DNA from 3 places in the Fictibacillus sp. B-59209 genome. Region 2 is predicted to be linked to each of the others. Evidence: riboswitches for the same ligand, from Rfam matches in the RefSeq annotation. Region 2 holds a riboswitch; each other region holds the start of a gene.
What was found. Region 2 has a riboswitch for lysine ahead of lysA (diaminopimelate decarboxylase). Riboswitches for the same ligand answer to the same signal wherever they lie in the genome.

Region 1: it holds a riboswitch for lysine, as region 2 does, so the genes downstream of both, P4361_RS12230 (aspartate kinase) here and lysA (diaminopimelate decarboxylase) in region 2, are expected to answer to the same signal.
Region 3: it holds a riboswitch for lysine, as region 2 does, so the genes downstream of both, P4361_RS22645 (amino acid permease) here and lysA (diaminopimelate decarboxylase) in region 2, are expected to answer to the same signal.

What each region holds. Positions count from the first base shown of each region.
Region 1 covers NZ_JARMMC010000016.1:87,877-95,226, reverse strand. The annotation lists gene P4361_RS12250 (electron transfer flavoprotein subunit alpha/FixB family protein) at 1-612, shown strand, start outside; gene P4361_RS12245 (histidine phosphatase family protein) at 669-1,292, shown strand; gene trxA (thioredoxin) at 1,412-1,723, shown strand; gene uvrC (excinuclease ABC subunit UvrC) at 1,946-3,724, shown strand; lysine riboswitch at 3,798-3,986, shown strand; gene P4361_RS12230 (aspartate kinase) at 4,181-5,416, shown strand; gene bioB (biotin synthase BioB) at 5,479-6,468, opposite strand; gene P4361_RS12220 (YslB family protein) at 6,600-7,085, opposite strand.
Region 2 covers NZ_JARMMC010000014.1:305,696-313,045, reverse strand. The annotation lists gene scpB (SMC-Scp complex subunit ScpB) at 1-282, opposite strand, end outside; gene P4361_RS10730 (segregation/condensation protein A) at 279-1,034, opposite strand; gene P4361_RS10725 (DUF309 domain-containing protein) at 1,161-1,679, shown strand; gene P4361_RS10720 (peptidylprolyl isomerase) at 1,762-2,196, opposite strand; gene lysA (diaminopimelate decarboxylase) at 2,279-3,604, opposite strand; lysine riboswitch at 3,710-3,886, opposite strand; gene P4361_RS10710 (spore germination protein) at 3,956-5,437, opposite strand; gene P4361_RS10705 (stage V sporulation protein AE) at 5,397-5,996, opposite strand; gene spoVAE (stage V sporulation protein AE) at 6,002-6,352, opposite strand; gene spoVAD (stage V sporulation protein AD) at 6,352-7,350, opposite strand, start outside.
Region 3 covers NZ_JARMMC010000043.1:37,998-45,347, reverse strand. The annotation lists gene P4361_RS22670 (vWA domain-containing protein) at 25-609, shown strand; gene P4361_RS22665 (M3 family metallopeptidase) at 724-2,361, shown strand; gene P4361_RS22660 (XRE family transcriptional regulator) at 2,419-2,973, opposite strand; gene P4361_RS22655 (LysE family transporter) at 3,085-3,672, shown strand; gene P4361_RS22650 (DEAD/DEAH box helicase) at 3,814-5,259, opposite strand; lysine riboswitch at 5,533-5,723, shown strand; gene P4361_RS22645 (amino acid permease) at 5,816-7,279, shown strand.

The DNA.
Region 1 (7,350 bases), on a different contig from region 2:
GAACAAGCAGGAGACAATGTTGTTTTTACTCGTCCAATCTACTCCGGGAAAGCGTTCGAGAAAAAAGTAATTACGGACGGTCTTGTATTTGTAACCATCCGTCCGAACAATATTGCTCCGCTTGAAAAAGACGAAAGCCGTTCTGGAGATGTGTCTTCTCTAGCGGTTGATGTGAAGGATCTGCGCACCATTGTTAAAGATGTTGTCCGCAAAGCTTCTACAGGCGTTGATTTATCTGAAGCAAAAATTATCGTTGCCGGAGGACGCGGTGTGAAATCCGAGGATGGATTCAAACCGCTTCAAGAATTGGCTGATGTGCTTGGCGCTGCAGTCGGTGCATCCCGCGGTGCGTGTGATGCCGATTATTGTGACTACTCTCTTCAAATCGGACAAACAGGAAAAGTTGTTACACCTGACCTTTACATTGCCTGCGGAATTTCCGGAGCGATCCAGCATTTAGCGGGTATGTCCAATTCCAAAGTTATTGTTGCGATCAACAAAGATCCGGAAGCAAGCATCTTTTCTGTTGCAGACTACGGCATCGTAGGAGATCTGTTCGAAGTTGTCCCGTTGCTTACGGAAGAATTTAAGAATGTTTTAGTTAAATCATAAAAGATTTGGCTGGGCTGGCTGACAAAGCCGGCCTCTTTTTATACAATAAGTCCATCATGAATGATGAAAAATACGAAAGAAATGAGTGGACGCTGGTGACAACAATTGCTTTTGTAAGGCATGGCGTAACCGATTGGAACGCTGAGAGAAGAATTCAGGGCATCATGGATATTCCATTAAATGTAGAAGGGCGTGCACAGGCTGCGGCATTAGCCAAAAGGTTCGGGAAAGAACATTGGGATATGGTCTTTACTAGCCAGCTGGCACGTGCCCGTGAAACAGGCTCAATCATCGGAGAGGTACTCGGGTTTCCGATTCATACCGACAAGCGAATCCAGGAGGTTAACTTTGGCAGGCTGGAAGGTACGGATGAGCAGGCCCGTATAAAACGGTGGGGAGCTGAATGGAGTACCCTGGAACATGGAAAAGAGAAAAAAGAACAGGTATTAAAAAGAGGAAACGAATTTCTTGAAGAGCTGACACAGCATCAACAGGGCAAAAAAATCATCGTGGTCAGCCACGGCGCTTTCATCGGCACCATGCTAAAAGGCCTGCTGGCAAGCGATGAGTATGATGTTTCACTCGTTAATACGTCAGTGAGTATATTACATCATGTGGAGCGGCAGTGGGCATGTTCCCTCTTTAATTGTGATGTGCACTTGAAGCAGCCACACGGTTAATTATTTGGTTTGATTAAAGTGCAAGTTGGGAACGATAAATCTTGAGCAAACAAATAGATGTAAATTAGGTTTGATGATATACTCTTTTTACACGATGAAACTAAGGAGGCAATTTTAATATGGCAATCGTAAATGCAACTGATCAAACGTTCAGTCAAGAAACTAGTGAAGGTCTAGTACTTGCTGATTTTTGGGCACCTTGGTGCGGACCTTGTAAAATGATCGCGCCGGTTCTAGAAGAACTAGCAAGTGAAAATGAAGACTTAAAAGTAGTTAAACTTGACGTAGATGAAAACCAAGAAGTAGCCGGAAAATACGGAGTAATGAGCATCCCTACATTGATCGTTTTCAAAGACGGCGAAGTTGTTGACCAAGTCGTAGGTTTTCAGCCGAAAGAAGCGCTTGGCGAGCTTTTAAACAAACACAAATAATAACGAACATAATTAAGGCTGGCCTCTAATGGCTGGCCTTTTTTTGTATTAAAGTTTGGGACTGGATTTTCGTATACAAGGTTCCCCCACACAGCGTGTTGCTTGGTAAGGGTTTCTGCGCTTGCCGGGAATAAAACAACCGTTTCATATTTTGTATTTTAACTGCCAAAAATAAGGATATCATGCTATGATGTTACATAGAAAAAGGAGGGGAGAGACAACGTGGACACCATTAGAGAGAAGCTGGCTGTACTTCCGGATCAGCCCGGATGTTACTTAATGAGAGACCAATTCGGAAAAGTCATCTATGTGGGGAAAGCAAAAGTATTAAAAAACCGTGTAAGATCTTATTTTACCGGTTCACACGATGGGAAAACACAGCGTTTAGTCGCAAATATTTCCGATTTTGAATACATCATCACCTCCTCAGAGCTAGAAGCTCTCCTTCTTGAAATGAACCTGATCAAAAAACATGACCCTAAATTTAATGTCATGCTGAAAGATGATAAAACGTATCCGTATTTAAAGATTACTGCTGAACAGCAGCCCCGGCTCTTGTACACCAGAAAGATTAGAAAAGACAAGGGCAAATACTTTGGTCCGTTCGTTAATGCCTTTGCCGCACAAGAAACGAAAAAACTGCTGGACCGGCTGTATCCGTTGCGCAAATGTGATCATATGCCTAACAAAGTTTGCCTATATTACCATATCGGCCAATGCCTCGGCCCATGTGTTTATGATATTACCGAAGAACAGAACAAGAAGATGGTCGATGAAATCGTTAAGTTTCTGAACGGAGGCTTTCCTGAAGTGAAGGAGGAATTGACCGAGAAAATGCTGGCCGCTTCGGAAGACCTTAATTTTGAACGGGCGAAAGAACTGAGGGATCAGATCCAGCATATTGATGCGGTCATGCAGAAACAGAAAATGATGACCGCTGACATGGTGGATAAGGACGTTTTTGGTTTTCATTACGATAAAGGCTGGATGTGCGTCCAAGTCTTCTTTATCCGCCAAGGAAAGCTTATTGAACGTGATGTTTCCCTCTTTCCTTTCTATGGAGATGCCATCGAAGACTTTTTATCGTTTATTGGACAATTTTATCTTCAAAAAAATCATATTCTCCCGCGGGAACTTTTGCTGCCTCCTGAGGCGGACGGCGAATTGGTCAAGGATCTTCTCGGCGTGAAAGTGATACAGCCGAAACGCGGGCAAAAGAAAGAGTTTGTTGAACTTGCAACGAAGAATGCACAGCTCGCTCTGCACGAAAAATTTGCACTGATCGAGCGTGATGAGGAACGTACGGTAAAAGCGGTTGAAAATCTGGGGCTGCAATTAAACATTCCAGCTCCATACCGGATTGAAGCATTTGATAATTCCAACATTCATGGGACAAATCCAGTATCTGCGATGATTGTATTTGAAGACGGTAAACCGAACAAAAAAGAATACCGGAAATATAAAATTAAAACGGTGACAGGCCCTGATGACTACGCCTCCATGAAGGAAGTAGTCCGCAGGCGTTACTCCCGCATCTTAAAAGAGAATGGGCAGCTGCCGGATTTGATTATTATTGATGGAGGGAAAGGACAGATCGCTGCTGCGCAGGATGTTCTTGAAAACGAGCTGAACCTTGATATCCCGGTCGGAGGACTTGCTAAGGATGATAAGCACCGTACATCCCAGCTCTTGATGGGAAATCCACCTGAAATTATACCGCTGCTCAGAAACAGCCAGGAATTTTATCTGCTGCAGCGTATACAGGATGAAGTCCACAGGTTTGCTATCTCATTTCATCGTCAAGTGCGTGCGAAAGGCATGTTTCAATCAAGTCTCGATAACATTCCTGGAGTCGGTGAAAAAAGGAAAAAACTTTTGCTGAAAAAATTCGGTTCCATCAAGAAAATGAGAGAAGCCACTCTTGAGGATTTTCATGCGGCAGGCATTCCATTAAGTGTTGCAGAAGAAATTATTCAGGCTCTTCAAAATGAACCTTTATAAAGGTATTGATTTTTCAGAAGTCCTTTGCTAAACTTAAAACAAATTTTAATAGAGCGCCATACTTCAGTTTTGAAGTGATGGTAGAGGAGCAAAAACCAATAGTAAGCTATCTGAAGAGAAGGAGCTCTTATGATGGTAGCTGAAAGGGGATTTTTGCCGAAGCTTTAAGAAACTCCTGTTTCTTACGGCTGGACCTGCATTGAATAAATGCAGAGCTGTCACACATTCTTGCCCGGAGGGTGTGTGGAGGACTATCTCACAAGAGGGGAAAACAAGCTGGCTTACTGTTGCATATACCAAGCAGCAATAAGGTCTTTTCCTTATTGCTGCTTTTTTATATTTATTTTTGCATTTCAGTTTGTTGCGTAGTGGAAGCCGAGACAGGCTGGCCATATCTGGGTGCCTTTTGCAGGAAGGCAATAAATTCGATTTCATTGATGAGAAAGGATGGACATTGTGGCTTTAATCATTCAAAAATTCGGAGGTACAAGTGTCGGCACACCGGATAAAATCAGAAACGCGGCAAGTCGGATCATTCAAGCGGCAAACGAGGGGAATCAAGTAGTAGCGGTTGTCTCAGCAATGGGAAAAACAACGGATGATCTTGTGAGGCTGGCAGGTGAAATAACAGCAAGGCCTTCCAAACGTGAAATGGATATGCTTTTGACGACAGGAGAACAGATCACGATTTCACTGCTTGCGATGGCCCTTCAGGATGCCGGGTACGAAGCCGAGTCTCTGACTGGCTGGCAGGCTGGAGTTGAAACAGAAGATGTTCACGGCAACGCGCGCATCTTAAATATCGATACAAAAAGAATCCAGCAAATGCTTGCAGACGGGAAGATTGCAGTAGTTGCCGGTTTTCAAGGATTAACCTCTTCGGATAATATTGCAACACTGGGACGGGGAGGATCAGATACGACGGCCGTTGCTCTGGCAGCTGCTCTTCGTGCCGATAAATGCGAAATCTACACAGACGTTACTGGTGTATTTACAACAGACCCGCGGGTGGTGAAACATGCCAGAAAGCTGCCTTCCATCTCCTATGATGAAATGCTTGAAATGGCGAATCTCGGAGCGGGTGTGCTGCATCCGAGAGCTGTAGAATTCGCAAAGAATTTCGGAGTAAGACTTGAAGTTCGTTCGAGCACAGAGAAAGAAAACGGAACACTAGTGGAGGAGGAAGCAACAATGGAGAATAATTTAGTAGTGAGAGGATTGGCTTTTGAAGGAAACGTAACAAAAATTACGATTGAAGACCTGCCGAATGGCTTAAACACACTGTCTTCTGTTTTTTCCTTGTTGGCAGAGAATGGTGTTAATGTAGATATTATTATTCAGAGTGTAAACAAGCAGGAAAGAACAAACATATCGTTCTCCATTGAAACAGCGATCTTAGATGAAACAATTGAGCTTCTAGAAAGATATAAGAGTTTGCTTCAGTTTGGTTCCATCCAGCATGAAGATGGATTGGCTAAAGTATCTATTGTTGGTTCAGGAATGATTTCTAATCCAGGAGTAGCTGCACAGATGTTTAAGGCTCTTTCTGAGCAGGATATTATGATTAAAATGGTCAGCACATCAGAGATTAAAGTTTCTACGGTCGTTGATCAGCAGGATATGATTAAAGCGATTGAAACGCTGCACGACGTCTTTGAACTGGACGCAAGGCAGCCGGTTCAGCAGTTATAATAAGAAAAATCCGGGCGAAGCTGCCCGGATTTTTTTATAAATGGAAAAAATTCGCTGCAGGATTAAACCTGTACAGGTTCGTTTAAGAAGTCGATCTCAAATCCAAGGTCCTCAAGGATTTGGTTGTCAGCATTTGTTTCCTGTCCGTCGGTGGTCAGATAGTCGCCCACGAAAATAGAATTTGCAGCATAAAGGCCCAGCGGCTGAAGGCTGCGGAGATTTACCTCTCTGCCGCCTGAGATCCGAATCTCTTTCGTTGGATTAATATAACGGAACAAGGCGAGCACTTTTAAACAATAACGGGGGTTCAGCTCGTCAAGATGCTCGAGAGGAGTACCTGGTATAGCATGCAAAAAATTAACAGGGATAGAATCTGCATTGATCTCTCTTAGCGCTTCTGCCATCTTAATGATGTCGTGCCGGCTTTCGCCCATTCCTACGATAACGCCTGAACATGGGGAGATTCCTGCTGTTTTTACTTTTTCCAGAGTAGCCACTCTGTCTTCGTATGTATGAGAGTTTGTTATTTGGCTGTGGTGGTCTGAGGATGTGTTGATATTATGGTTATATCTTTCGACGCCCGCCTCTTTAAGGGACTGTGCCTGCTTATCATTTAAAATGCCGAGGCATGCGCATATTTTCATATTATAATTGGATTTAATCTCTTTTACAGCTTCAATGACGGTGTTCAAGTCCCGGTTCAGAGGTCCTCTTCCGCTTGCGACGATACAATAGGTTCTCACGTTTTGTTTATATGCCCTTTCCGCACCTTCAACAATCGTGTCTTTATCCATCATCGCATATTTTTCGATCGGCGCTGTGGAAACTGAAGACTGTGAACAATATCCGCAATCCTCAGGGCACAGGCCTGACTTTGTATTAATGATCTTATTCAGTTTCACCTTTTTTCCGAAATAATGCTTCCTGATCATAAACGCACCTTGCAGCAGGCTAAGCAGCTCGTCATCGTCTGATTCCAATATGGATAAGGCTTCTGTCTCGTTCAGTTCTTTACCTTCGATCACTTCTTTTCCAAGTTCCATCCAATTCATAGGTGATGCCTCCTTAATGTTAACTAATTTTATGTATAGGTTAACATTATGCCAGCTGTTTTGTATTGTCAACGCAAAAAAAACCGGCATATGCCGGTTTTTTGAGAGAAAAGAGTATTCTCTTTCTATTTTCAGGCTCCTTGTGAGCCTGCGGTTTCGTCTTTACGGTCCCATTGGACGGTAAATTGGATTTTGTTCTTTCGTTTCAAAGTTTCATAGGTTTCTGTAACACATTTTCTTTGATTTTGGATTTGTTCTGCGATAAATCCAGCCTCGAGACCGAATGTAGGATTATCCTGCAAATCGAATCGTTTGTTGATAAGAGAGGAAGACAGTTCGAGTACCATCTCGTTCTTATTCATTTCAGCGATGATCAGATTGCCCCAGCCGGCTTCCGAGAAAAAATGAACAATTTCTTCAGTGGAACCCAATGGGAATTTCCTTGCCAGGTTTCTTCCTGCCCAATATAGGATGTTCCGTTCTTCTTTTCCCAGCAGATCCGGGATCAGAATGTTTTTCAGCAGCTCATATGCGAATACAGAAACTCCTGCAGCAGGCTTACTGTCCTTCTCGGTTGTTTCTTCTTCGTTGTGTTGGATGTCCTCATGTTGTTCCATTTAGATCTCCCCGCTTTCTACTTGTTCCATTATAGCTTGAATAAAATAATTTCTCTATAAAAAGTCACACATTTGTCGAAATTTAAGTGAGGGTCTGCCTTGAAAAAAGTTAGGGAAATCAACAGATTTTTGAACTTTTTATGTTACCGGTTTCTTGACGGTGTCAAACGATGGGAGTAAAATGAAACATGTTATTAGTTAACGCTTTAATGTTCATCTTATTTACTGCAAGCGGAGAGGAAACGCTTAAACGGAATGGATAGAA
Region 2 (7,350 bases):
AGCTGCCTGTGACAGGCTGGAGTGGGAGGGAGCAGATACAAGCCTTTCATAATAGCCGGCATGTTCGCGCTTCGTAACAAACTGGAATGAACCGGCGATTTCAATGATTTCCATGCCTCTCGTATCAGACTTGTAGTCTTTGACCAGCTCATCAAGAAGCTCTTCAGCCGCATCCATGCTGATCTGCAGAACGTCTGCTATCTGCTTTTTTTCAATACCCTCCTCCCCCGAAACAAATATTAGCCCTTCAATGACCGCTTTATGTTCTGCTGATTGACTCAAACTTCATTCTCCTTTGTTGCATAAATAAAAATTTCGCTAAAATTGTTTTCTTGCTCACATGTCACATCTTTCGTCTTCATTAATTCCAGCACAGCCAGAAAAGTGACAACAAGATGTTCCCGGTTTGAGGAGGTGAAAAGATCGGAAAATTTCTTTCTGCCGCTCGAATAACGGATCTCATTGATGATCTGCTTCATCCTTGTCTCAATCGGGATCTCCTGGCGCTCAATCGTTGTTTTTCTCGGCGCCTTCTCGAGTTTTTTAGTAAAAATCTTCTGCATGGCGGCGAGCATATCATAGATCGTTACGTTAGCTACGGGATTGACTTCTTCTTCTTGGTTTTCATAGTACGTCAGATCCATAGCCTCTCTTGTAAAGATCATGCTTCTGGCCGTTTCTTTCTCCTTCAGGCCGACTGCCGCCTGCTTAAATTTTCGATATTCAATAAGCCTGCGGACGAGATCTTCCCGGGGATCTTCATCCATCTCAATCTCCATCTGCTGATCAAGATCCTGTACGTCCTGTTTTGGGAGCAGCATCTTGCTCTTGATGGCGAGAAGCGTTGCCGCCATGACCAGGTATTCACTGGCCACATCCAATTTTAATTCCTGCATCGTATGTATATAGTTCATATATTGCTCTGTAATCGCAGCAACGGGTATATCGTATATATCGATCTCGTACGAAGTGATCAGATGCAGGAGCAGATCGAGAGGACCTTCAAATGCATCGACTTTCACGCTATACTTCATAGTAGTAACCCCTGTTTCCAAATTCAATATTGTACCGGAATTATACCATATTTTAAACACAGTTCCTTTTTGCATCTTAAAATTTTTAGTAAGATAGACTGTAAAAAGCAAACCAGGAGGCCATTGATGTACCCAGAAGCATACATTGAATACCTTGCCTACTTCCACGGATCGAGGGACTTTTTCGAATGCCATGAAGTACTTGAAGAGCATTGGAAAAGCGAAGGTCAGCAAAACGGCGTCTGGGTCGGATTGATCCAGGTCGCGGTCTCACTCTACCATCAGCGCAGAGGCAATGACATTGGAGCACTCAGAATGATGAAGAGCGCAATCGGTAAACTGTCCGCACATAAAGAGGATCTCACGAGGCTCGGACTTGATGGCACAGAACTGCTGGAAAGGCTCATGATAAGATTGGATGAGATCGAATGCCGAAAGCCATTTACAGACCTGAATCTTCCTGTTGCAGATGAAGCACTCATGGACCAGTGCTGCCGCTGCATTGAAAAACAAGGCTCGGTTTGGGGCAATGAAAGCAATATGGCGGATGAAACGATCATGCACAAGCATAAACTGCGTGACCGGAGTGATGTTATTTTAGAACGTGAAGCGCAAAAGCAGCTGCGGATGAAAAAGAAGAGCTGAAGCCGGGCGGCGCACTTAAAACCTTTTCCAACAAGAAAATCCCACAAAAAAACCCCCGGGAAACCGGGGGTTTTCACTATTCTTATTCTTCCCAAACTTTAACTTCTTTCATTACATCGCCTTGTTTGATTCTTAGAACCGTGTCCATGCCTTCGGTAACTTGTCCGAAAACAGTATGAACGCCGTTTAAATGCGGCTGCGGCTCATGAACGATAAAGAACTGGCTTCCGCCTGTGTCTTTGCCGGCATGTGCCATTGAAAGAGAACCAGCCACGTGTTTGTGAGGGTTTCCGGCTGTTTCGCATTTGATCGTATAGCCAGGGCCGCCTGCACCTGTTCCTGTCGGGTCTCCGCCTTGTGCTACGAAACCAGGAATTACACGATGGAATGTTACCCCATTGTAGAAACCTTCGTTCGCTAATTTTTCAAAGTTGGCTACTGTTCCCGGTGCTTCTTCCGGAAAAAGCTCGATGGAAATTTTTTCACCGTTTTCAAATTCGATAGAACCTTTTTTCATAGATATAACCTCCTGAATTCAACATACTTCATTATTTTATGCTTTTTTTAGCCCAGAGTCCAGCGAGGTCAGCAAGCTCATCTTAATTGCCGGCAAACACGCCGTTCTTTAAAGGAAGATCCAGGCGTAAAAGATCTTCGTAAGACTCTCTTTTCACAACGAGGCGAGCTTCCCCTTTTTCAGCAAAAACGACCGCCGGCCGGGGTATGCGGTTATAGTTGTTGGACATGGAATAGCCATAAGCACCCGTGCAGAAGACAGCGAGCAAGTCTCCGCTCTTCGTCTCCGGGAGCATGATGTCCCAGATCAGCATATCCCCTGATTCACAGCATTTCCCGGCGATTGAAACTTTTTTCGTTCCTTTTTCACCAGCACGGTTTGCAAGCGCGGCTTCATACTGGGCTTGATATAGAGCAGGACGAATGTTATCGCTCATGCCCCCGTCGACAGCCACATAGTGACGGACAGAAGGTATATCTTTTTGAGAGCCGATCGAGTAGATGGTCGTTCCTGCATCTCCTACCAGTGAACGCCCGGGTTCAATCCAAATTTCCGGAACAGCAACAGAGGCGCTAGTAGATAACCTGGTGATCTCCTGGATCATCGCGTCAATGTATTCTTTCGGTTCGAGCGGTTCATCTTCTTCTGTATAGCGGATGCCGAATCCGCCTCCGAGGTTCAGGACTTCAGGAAAGAAAGAAAATTCTTTGTCCCATTTACCGAGATATTCGTAAAGCTTTTGAATCGCCAGAACAAATCCCGTGGTCTCAAAGATTTGTGAACCGATATGGAAATGAACGCCCAAGAGGTTAAGACGGTGTGATTCAAGCGACTCTAGAACCGCCTGTTCTGCCTGGCCGTTCTGAAGGTCAAAACCGAACTTGGAATCCTCCTGCCCAGTCAGGATGTACTCGTGTGTATGAGCTTCAATACCCGGAGTGATCCTCAGCAAGATGGATGTTTTCTTGTTCAGCTGATTGCAAAGGCTTTCGAGCATGCGGAGTTCATGAAAGTTATCGACAACAAAACATCCGATCTCCGATTGAAGAGCATATTGAAGTTCCTGGTAACTTTTGTTGTTTCCATGAAAATGAATACGATCCGCCGGAAAACCAGCTGAAAGAGCGGTATACAGCTCGCCGCCTGATACAACATCCAGGCTCATTCCCTCCTCGTCCATCAGCTGGACTTGCGCCAAACATGAGAACGCTTTGCTTGCATAAGCCACTTGTGCTTTGATCCCTTGTTCCTCAAACGCTTTCTTGAACGACCTCGCACGCTTTCGGATCAGCTCTACATCATAAATATAAAGCGGTGTACCATATTCACGCGCCAGCTGAACGGTGTCAACCCCGCCGATTGTTAAGTGATTGTCATCATTGATTGAACTAGTACCATGTAAATACATGAAAAAATCTCCCCTCTGCTTTTCCATTAGAGATTCTGTTCCGACGAAAAACAAAGACAGCTAATGTATTAAGGTACATTAGCTGTCTTACACCGTACCCCCATTTGCCGGAATAGTTCTCCACTGCATGATGCAGTGACAGTCCGCTGTCTGTTCGGCAGCGACCCAGCATGAGGATGTATGGACCATCTTCACACTTCGGCAAATTGGCCTTTAAAATGATTTCTTCATGTCCATTCACTCCATCATCCTACTGATCCGCTTTGCGCCTCTACCCCATTATATATAAATGAGGCATATCCAATTGTTATGAACAAATTTATCACAAATTTTTTCTTTCGGCAATACTTCTTAGGAAGTCGGCTGTTTTTTGCTGTTCTGCGGATGGACGATGCTTGGCCGGATCTTTGAGAGCGGCACAGCGAGCCGGATGACAATCTGCAGGAAGGCTTTTGCGTTAAACGGTATGAATGGCCATAAGTAAGGGGTATTCAAGTTTTTCATCGAGCACAGATAAAGCATTATTAAGGTGGCCCCACCTACAAATCCCGGCACATGGAAAATGGCAGTTAAGATCAGCAGCAGGAGGCGGAGCATCTTATTGGCTATACTCAGCTCATAGCTTGGGGTCGAGAAACTGCCGATCGCCGCTATAGAAACATAGAGAATAACTTCAGGAACAAACAGTCCGACATCGATCGCGATCTGTCCGATCAATACGGCAGCGATCAAACCCATCGCCGTCGACAGCGGACTGGGGGTATGGATGGCCGCTACCCTCAATATTTCTATCCCGATCTCAGCAAAGAGGATCTGCAGAAATAAAGGAATATGCGTCGTCTTGTTCGGACCGATAAAATCAATATTAGGAGGAAGCAGGTTTTCCTGAGTGGCATAGAGGTACCAGAGAGGCACAAGTAAAAGTGAAGCGATAATCCCTGCGAAACGGACCCATCGGATAAAAGCTCCTACCATCGGGGTCTGCCTGAACTCTTCAGCATGCTGAATATGGTGGAAATAAGTAGTCGGGGTAATGATGACCGATGGGCTTGTATCCGTAATAATCAGAACATGCCCCTCCATGAGATGCTGTGCAGCGACATCCGGCCGCTCGGTATAACGGACGAGCGGAAAAGGATCCCAGCCTTGCTTTACGAGAAATTCTTCGATCGTTTTATCGGCCATTGGAATACCGTCGATGTCAATGCTCTGCAATTCTTTTTTGACAAGCTTGACGAGCCCGGGATCGGCAATGTCATCAATATAGCAGATACAGATGTCTGTTTTGGATCGTTTACCGACCTGCATTATTTCGTGGCGGAGCCGTTCATCCCTGATCCGCCTGCGGGTAAGAGCAGTATTGACAATTATATTTTCCGTATATCCATCACGGGAGCCACGGACTACCTTTTCAGTGTCCGGTTCTTCCGGCTGCCTGCCCGGATAGCTACGGACATCCACGATGAAAGCTTGGTCTTCCCCTTCAAGAAAGACGGCAATCAATCCAGAGAGCATGCGGTCAATAGCAATCTCCAAATTGTCGGTCAGTTCCACCTGCTGGTGAGACAGATGTTCATGAAGAATTTCTTTTACATTGGAGGGAGCCCGATGCCCATGGTCCATGTCCATGAGCTCTCTCATGATCTCAATGATAAAAAGGCTGTCACATAGTCCAGTGCAATAATAGATCTGAACTTCTTTTTTTAATAGATGCAGTTTCCTGACACCCACATCAAAGCTGATTCCGATGCCCAGCCGTGATTTCAGCTGCTGTTCGTTCTCTTGGATTTTTTTACTGATTAGTGTCTTTTTCCTTTCTTTCGATCCCTGCATTATAACCGCTCCTTTCTAAAATGGTTTCAACCGCCATACTTGTAATCGGGGCTCCTTTTTCCACTGCGTCATGGCCGGCCATCTTTCCGATATCACCGATACCGATGACGATCGGGAGGTTCAATTCATCAAGTATATAGACGGTATCTCCGTTGATCCTGCCTGTCTCAAAATCGGGAACACCGCTCTTGTCAATCCCGTATTCTGTAAAGCTCCCATACCGGTCGATGGAAAAATGAACTTTAGTCCATTCCGAATGATGGGTTTTGGATGCGACGGCTATTGCGCCGAGCACCTCGATGTCCGGTTGGCTGCACACAATTCTCATTGCGAGTTCTCCCGGGCCTTCGCCGCGGAATCCGCAATCATCGAACATGACGAGGACGGGATCGTGGGGCGTCTGCATGATCATTCTTACAAGCTGGTGCCCGCTTATTTTCGAAGGGTTCCCCCAGGACTGGGAAATACAGCGTCCTCCTATTTTTCTGGCTACATGCTCTACTGCTCGCAAAGCATATAAATCTCCGTCTGTAATGAGGATGACACGCTTCTTTCCCAATGTTTTCACCCCTTAGGCTTAAATATTAATGCGACCAGAAAACCGAATAGAATGGCAGATGAGATACCGGCTGAAGTCAGTTCAAAGATTCCCATGGCTATTCCAATAAACCCATGATCGTCTGCTGATGCCATCGCACCATGCAGCAGGTTATGCCCAAAGCTCGTGATCGGAACAGTAGCTCCTGCACCTGCAAATTTAATAAGATTATCATAAATTCCAAACGCATCCAACGCTGCTCCAACGACAACAAAGGAGGTGGTGACGTGTGCAGGAGTTAATTTAAACACATCCATCATGAGCTGGCCGACTACACATATGGCGCCTCCGACTAAAAATGCCCATAAATACTCCATTACTTAAGCACCTCCTTTGTACTTTCAAGAACTACTCCGTGAGCAATCGTTGGAATGGATTCTTTCTGCTGCATCATCGTCGGATTCAGGAGTGCCCCAGTGGCTACGACTAAAATCCGGTTCAAATTACCTGATTGGAGTTCTTTTACAAGGTGGCCGTATGTTACGACTGCAGAGCAGGCACAGCCGCTTCCGCCGGCAAACACTTCCTGATCAGGACGGTACATCATCAGACCGCAATCTCTGTGATTTTTTGAGATATCTACACCTTGCTCACTTAAGAGCATCTTAACGATCGGTGAACCGACTGCTGAAAGGTCCCCTGTTACGATCAGATCATAATAATCAGGATCGTTTCCGGTCTCTTTTAAGTGAGCTGCGATCGTGTCTGCCGCTGCAGGAGCCATGGCTGAACCCATGTCAAAAGGATCCTTGATCCCAAAGTCTTTTACTTTTCCAATCGTGGCTGCGGTTATTTTTATGGATGATGGTTCTCTGCTGACGAGAGCAGCCCCCGCTCCTGTCACCGTGAACGTTGCCGTATCCGGCTTCTGTCCGCCATATTCAGTCGGGTACCGGAATTGGCGTTCAGCTGTAGCGTTATGTGAACTTACGGCTGCCACTACCCGATTGGCGTAGCCCCCATCCACCAGGGCAGCACCGACTGCAAGAGATTCCATCGAAGTGGAACAGGCTCCGAAGACACCAAGGAAAGGAATTTCATTAGCTCTTGCCACATAGTTTGCTGTTACAACCTGATTGAGCAGATCGCCAGCAAGGAAAAAATTAATATCCTCGTTTGACAATTTTGCCTTGTTCAGACAGCTCGTGATTGAATCTTCCATCAAACGGCGCTCTGCGAGTTCCCAGTTCTTTTCATTACAATGAAGTTCGTTGTACTTTACATCAAACATCGCTCCGAGCGGGCCTTCACTTTCCATTGGGCCTACCGCCGTTCCTGTTGAATTTAAAAAAACCTGTTCTCCAAATTTCCACGT
Region 3 (7,350 bases), on a different contig from region 2:
GAAGAATAGAAGGGGATGGGACGCATGAATCACAATAAAACGGAGATAATCTTTCTGCTGGACCGGAGCGGATCAATGGCAGGGCTTGAAGAGGAAACGATCGGCGGGTTTAACAGGCTGATTGAAAAACAATGCCGGCCGGAAGGAGAGACTGAAATTACGGCGATCCTTTTTGATGATCAGTATGAGGTCGTATGGACTGGGAAAAACGCCAGAGAGGCAAGGCTGTCAGACAAAGAGTATTTTGTAAGAGGCTGTACCGCACTGCTGGATGCCATAGGTAAAGCGATCGTGGATACCGGGCGCAGGCTAGCAATGACAGACGAGAGTGAAAGGCCAGACAAGGTCATCTTCATCGTTACAACTGATGGGATGGAAAACGCGAGCACGGAATTTACCTATCCCAAAATAAAAGAGCTGATCAAGCACCAGCAGGAGAAATACAGCTGGGAGTTTATATTTATGGGAGCGAACATCGACGCCGTGAAGGAAGCGGACAGCATTGGAATTTCAGTCGATAACGCCTATAACTTTGAGGCTTCATCACATGGGGTAGAGGAGATGTATGCTGTCATGTGTGAAGCGGTGGCGGAGAAAAGGGAGAAATAAGCAGCAGTAAGGCAGGATCCTGGTAAAGGAATCTGCTTTTTTAATTGTAAATATAAGAAGGTAATCATTCTTGGTTTGTCAAAAATATACATATCGTCAATTGGAGGGATCTCTTTGAAACCAATAACATTACATACCCGTTGGAATTTAGATAATTTATATAATCAGTATAGTTTAAATGATTTTATTACCCATTTAGCTGCATTAAAGTCTATTATTCAAGATGTAGAAGAGCAGACAACATCTCTTAATCTTTCAGAAGCCATTAAACAAATTGAGAAAGCAGAATCATTTTATTACTGTTTAACAGCAGAAGATATGGACTCATCCGTATTAACAACAATCCAATCGTTGATTTACTCATTAAAATCACGCTTGCAGATTATAATTTCAAACCAATCAAAAGAAAATAAAGCTCCAGAAGATGAACTATTAAATAAACTATCAAGCTTTACAAGTGAAACATTAAAAGGGTATGAAGATCTTTACACACAAGTTCGAAGCAATCTCAAAGTTAAAGTGGATTTTGGAGAAGGAGAAAAAGAACTGACGTTTAATGAAGCTAATCATTTGGCTTTGACTCATCAGTCCTCTTTAGTGAGAAAAAGGGTATTTGACGCTTTAAATCACACCCTAAAAACGCAATCTAATGTTTTTGGTTCCATTTATAATCAAATTGTGGGGAGAAGAATAGATCTTTATAAAGAAAAGGGACAAGATTTCCTCGAAGACTCATTGATTAGGAACGGCTTATCAAGTACAGCTCTTAAAAGTATGTGGAATGAAATAGATGCTGAAATCCCTAATTTGGTAAAGTTTTTAAAAGGCAAAGCTGGCCACAATAAGATATCATGGCATGAATTAATGTCTTCTTCCCAGGAGGTTCCTTACCAAATTAGTTTTTCTGAGGCTGTTGATCAATTGAGGAAAGCACTGGAACAGGTAGATACAGAGATGTCTAATTTCGTTTTAATGGCTGTTATGAATAGATGGGTTGATGCAGAACCGAGCCAATCGAAGCCGTCTGGTGGATTTTGTGCACCATTTATTGATGCAGGAGAGTCGCGAATCTCATTAAATTACGATAGCACCATAGATAGTGCTAGAATACTGGCACACGAGTTAGGACATGCATGGCATTTTAAACAACTCGATTCTTCGTCATCTCCGCATTTATTAGAAGATCGTTTTGAAATGACGGTGGCAGAAACAGCTTCGATTTTCTTTGAGAGTGCGTTTATAGATTATGTAATTCAGGATACAAAAGATAATTCACTGAAGAAAGCTTTAATTGGATGGAAATCTGAGCGCAGCTTTAATTACCTAATGTCAATAAGAGGTGCTTTCTTATTTGAGCAGCGCTTCCTTGAAAAAAGGGGAGATGCCTCTTTAACTTCCCAGCAGATAGAAGAACTATCTTTAAAAGCGCAGGAAGAGGTATATGGTGGAAGTCTTAATGAATATCAGCCATATGTGTGGATTAAGTACATACAATTTTATCGAACTGAAATCCCCTTCTATAATTATCCTTATACATTTGGATTCCTGTTAAGTATCGGTTTGTTGGAATTATCTAAAATAGATAAAGAACAATTTCCACAAAAATATAAAACTTTTTTAAGTCAGACAGGGATTGTACCAGTTGAAACCCTAGTTAAGGAGCTATTTAATATTGACCTATCTCAACCAAAATTTTGGCGGCAAGCTATACAAAAAATTTTAGAAGACATAAAACTTTATCTAAAACTTTAAAACTTTTTAAAAAGCTTTAAAAAAGCACCAGCCGAGTACTTTTTCTGCCGGTGCTTTTTAATGTGGATAATAGATGGTCATACTCAAGCGGGTCAAGATATCACCGGAGTTATGATAGACGTGGGGCCTGTCGGCTCTGAACCGGATAGAGTCCCCATTTTTCACGGTGTATTCTATGTTGTTTACACGTACGGTTAATTCCCCGTCAAAAACAGTTACAAATTCTTCGGTGCCTTCTCCATGAGCGTCAGAGCTTAGAAAGCCGCCTTTGTCGATCTCGACGGAATACATTTCAAATCGGCGGTCATCCTGGAATGGAAAGTAGGGATATACTCTGTATTTTCCGTTGTCCTCTGTTAATGCTTGTACTTCGCTTCGCAAGACTACTTTCGTATCGGGCTGCGGATCATTGATCAGGGAAGTAAACGAGATCTTTAGTCCATTGGCGATTTTCCAGATCGTCGTAATGGTAGGGCTGGATTCACCTCTCTCAATTTGTCCAATCATTGTTTTGCTTACACCGGTCAGTTCAGCCACTTTTTCAAGGCTTAATTTTTTGTTTTCCCGAAAGGCTTTTAAATTTTTCGCAATGATAAGATGGATTTCCTCCATAAATAACCTCCAGACCTATTTACAATATAACGACCGTTCTGTACAATATATTGAAAATCGTTATAGTGTTCAATATAGACATTATAACATACGCAACGGAGGGGAATCACAATGTCCATCTTGTCTTTTTTGTTGTACGTGTTTGTTACAAGCTTCACTCCAGGTCCGAATAACATTATGGCGATGCTGTTTGCCAACCAATACGGTTTGAAGCGAACCCTCAGATTCTGTGTTGGAGTTGGAGCTGGATTCTTTATCATCATCATGCTGAGCAGCTACTTTAATCTTTGGCTGAAGAACTTCATACCAAAGATCGAGTTTGCGATGACGATCCTGGGTGCGGTCTATATGCTGTATCTGGCTTATAAGGTGTTAACCAGCAAAAGCAAGACTAAAAACAGCGGACGAGAAGACAAGAATAACAGTTTTAAAGCAGGCATGCTGCTTCAGTTCGTTAATCCAAAAGGCCTCTTATATGGCTTGACTGTCATTTCCACGTTTGTGATTCCCTTTTACCATTCCAATGCCAGCCTGCTGCTGATTTCATTATTTCTAGCGTTTATCGGCTTCCTGGCTACGTTTAGCTGGAGTCTGTTCGGTTCCATGTTTCAAGTCTTTTTATCAAAATACAGAAGAGCATTCAATGTGGTAATGGCCCTTTTGTTAGTGTATAGTGCGGTTTCGGTGGTTGTGGAATAAGATATCAATGATTTAAACGATCGTTTAAAGAGGCTGGTCATTAGGTCAGGTCTTTTTCTTCATATAATCTGGATCGATAGAAAAAAAGAGCACTGGCTGAGAAAAATGCAGCCGTGCTCTTTTGCTTATCAGAAGGATTATTTACTTTTTCGCTTTGCTGACTTTCAGTTTCTTGCCTTTAACTGTGGTATTTTCCATGGCTTGCAGGACAAGTGAGCCTTTTCCGTTAAGAATATCAACATAGGACCAATTCTCCTGGATGGTGATAATGCCGATATCATCTGCTGAGACTCCAGGGATTTTTGCGATGGTTCCAACGAAATCGACCGCTCGGATCTTCTTGTTTTTTCCGCCGCTGAAGTGGAGTTTCGTAATATCCTGGTTGATTCGGGCCGTTTTATTATTTCTCACGACTCGGCGCCCGCTGAGCTTTTCTTCAAAAGGCCGCTGCATTTTAGCCACTTCTTGTTTTGTCGGTGCTTCCGCTTCATCGATCTCAAAGCCGATGTATCTTTCGATGGCTCTAAGATACTTTCCTTCATAAGGCAATGCAAACGTAATGGCTCTTCCTTTTTTGCCGGCCCGGCCAGTTCTTCCTGTACGGTGGACATAGCTCTCTTTTTCCATAGGAACGTCATAGTTGATAACGAGGGTTACATTATCAATATCAATTCCTCTCGCAGCCACATCCGTGGCGACAAGATAACGGAAATTCCCGATCTTGAACCCGTCCATCACCGCGAATCGATCTTCTTGTTCCAATCCTCCATGAAGCTTTTCAACAGAATACTGAGAGGCTTCGAGCTCTGCAAACACGGTATCGACGTGCTCTTTCGTATTGCAGAAAATGATGCAGCTGTCCGGGTTTTCAACGACCGTCACGTCTTTCAGAAGAGCAAGCTTCACCTCTTCCTGAACGTTGATTAAAGAATGCTTGATCGTATCTGTCGTCATCCCGGCAGAAGCTATTTCGATTTTTGCTGGATCCTTCATATATTGATGGCAGAGATTTTCAATATCTTTTGGCAATGTTGCAGAAAAGACCATGGTTACTCTGTTTGAAGGAAGCTGTTTAATAATCTTTTTGACTTCATCAATAAAGCCCATGTTCAGCATTTCATCTGCTTCATCAATGATCAGGTACTTGATTTGGTCTAAGACGAGGGTTTCACGCTCGATATGGTCCATGACGCGTCCCGGTGTACCGACGACAACATGCGTTTTTTGTTTCAATTCTTCTTTTTGTTTCGCAAAAGGCTCTTTACCATATACAGCAACAGCTTTAATCCGCTTGAACCTTCCAATGTTGGTAAGGTCTTCACGAACTTGAACAGCGAGCTCGCGCGTGGGAGTAAGGATCAATGCTTGTGGCCGTTTTTCTTCCCATTCCAGCATTTCGCATACCGGAATACCAAAGGCTGCTGTTTTTCCGCTGCCTGTTTGGGATTTTACGACGAGATCTTGCTTTTCCAGAGCTAATGGTATGACTTCAGTCTGAACCTCAGTCGGAGTTTCATATTTCAACACTGTAAGTGCTCGTTTTATTTCATCGCTTATACGATAATCGTTAAAACTTCTATTATTCATGTAGGAACCTCGATTTTTTATATTATCCAGATTCAGCATAACCTGAATAGTGTTCATTATACTTGAAATGATGGACAATCGGGTTTAATTTTAAACGATTGTTTAAAGGAACCTTTCCGTATGATCGTAGGTGATAGGTAAACAATGATATAATGAGGGAATTAATTCAAAAGTGAAAATGCTGGCAATAAAAAACAGTTGAAGGAACGACAGCGCTGTTTTATAATAACTTTTAGCGTTAACTAACTTGATATTAAAAAATCCTCATCAATCCGATGAGGTAGAGGTCGCGGCTTTTATAAGTAGGACGTACGAGATGCAGAGGACATCATAGACTCCGTGTGAAAGGAAAAGCTGCCGAAATTTGTGCTTAACTCTGGAAGTATGAATTGGGGCTGTATTCGAACAGGAACAGCACTGTCACACCCACGAATAACCGGTGGGTGGGATGCGCTATCTTACGGAAGGCATGATGCGGATTAATAATAATCGTCGCCCAATGCTTGGCGGCTTTTTTTATTTCCCACTCCTTCCTAAAACGAAAAGGAGTTTTTTTATGCGAAACACAGCACGGAATCCATCACAACCGCAGTCGCCAAACGCGGACAATGAATTAAAGCGGGGACTGAAATCCCGCCATTTAACGATGATCTCTCTTGGGGGAACGATCGGAACAGGATTATTTTTAGCAAGCGGAGGATCCATTCATACTGCAGGGCCAGGCGGCGTTCTGTTTTCATATGTAGCGATTGGAATCATGGTGTTCTTCTTAATGACAAGCCTCGCAGAAATGGCGTCTTACATGCCGGTTGCGGGTTCATTCAGCACGTATGCTTCAAAATTTGTGGATCCATCACTAGGATTCGCGCTCGGCTGGAACTATTGGTACAACTGGGCAATCACCATTGCAGCTGAACTTGCTGCCGTAACATTAATCATGAAATTTTGGTTTCCAGATACACCTTCATTTATCTGGAGTGCACTGTTCCTAGGCATTATGTTCTTATTAAATTATTTATCGGTAAAAGGGTTTGGTGAAGCAGAATATTGGTTCTCTCTGATCAAAGTCATTACGGTCATCATCTTCTTGATCTTAGGAACACTTATGATCTTCGGCATTTTAGGCGGAGATCCGATCGGATTTAAGAACTTTACGATCGCTGACGCACCGTTCCACGGCGGATTCTTTACGACGCTTGGCGTATTTATGGCTGCAGGTTTCTCCTTCCAGGGAACAGAACTGTTAGGGGTTGCGGCAGGAGAAACAGAAGATCCGAAAAGGAACATCCCGAAAGCGATCAAAAGTGTGTTCTGGCGTATCCTTTTGTTCTATGTTCTGGCAATCTTGGTCATTTCTTTAATCATTCCTTACACAGACAGCCGATTGGCAAGCAGCGATATTACTGTAAGTCCTTTTACACTTGTCTTTGATAAAGCAGGAATTGCGTTTGCGGCTTCCGTTATGAACGCGATCATCTTAACAGCAGTATTATCTGCCGGTAACTCCGGTATGTATGCATCGACCCGTATGCTTTGGGATATGGCACGAGACGGAAAGGCACCTAAGTTTCTGGCGAAGCTGGATTCCCGCGGTGTACCGGTTCCAGCCCTAATTGTAACAGCCGCTGTAGGAGCTGTAGCTTTCTTTGCTTCACTGTTCGGTGACGGCGTCATCTACACTTGGCTGCTGAATGCCTCCGGGATGTCCGGTTTTATCGCCTGGCTCGGAATTGCGATCAGCCATTACCGATTCAGAAGAGCGTATGTGGCACAGGGGCGGAATTTAAAAGAACTGCCTTACTTGGCAAAATGGTTCCCAATCGGTCCGATCTTTGCTTTCGCTCTCTGTTTTGTCGTTATCCTCGGTCAAAACTATTCTGCCTTTACAGGCGGAAGCATCGATTGGAAAGGAGCCCTTGTTTCTTACATTGGGATTCCGATCTTCCTGGCTGTTTGGTTAGGCTATAAATTCAAACACAAAACAAAAGTCGTACCGCTTAAAGAGTGTGATTTTGAATAAGAAATAAGAGAAGCAGGAGCCTTTCGGGGTTCCTGCTTTTTTAGTGAAAAAGGTATCGTCTTCTAAACGCA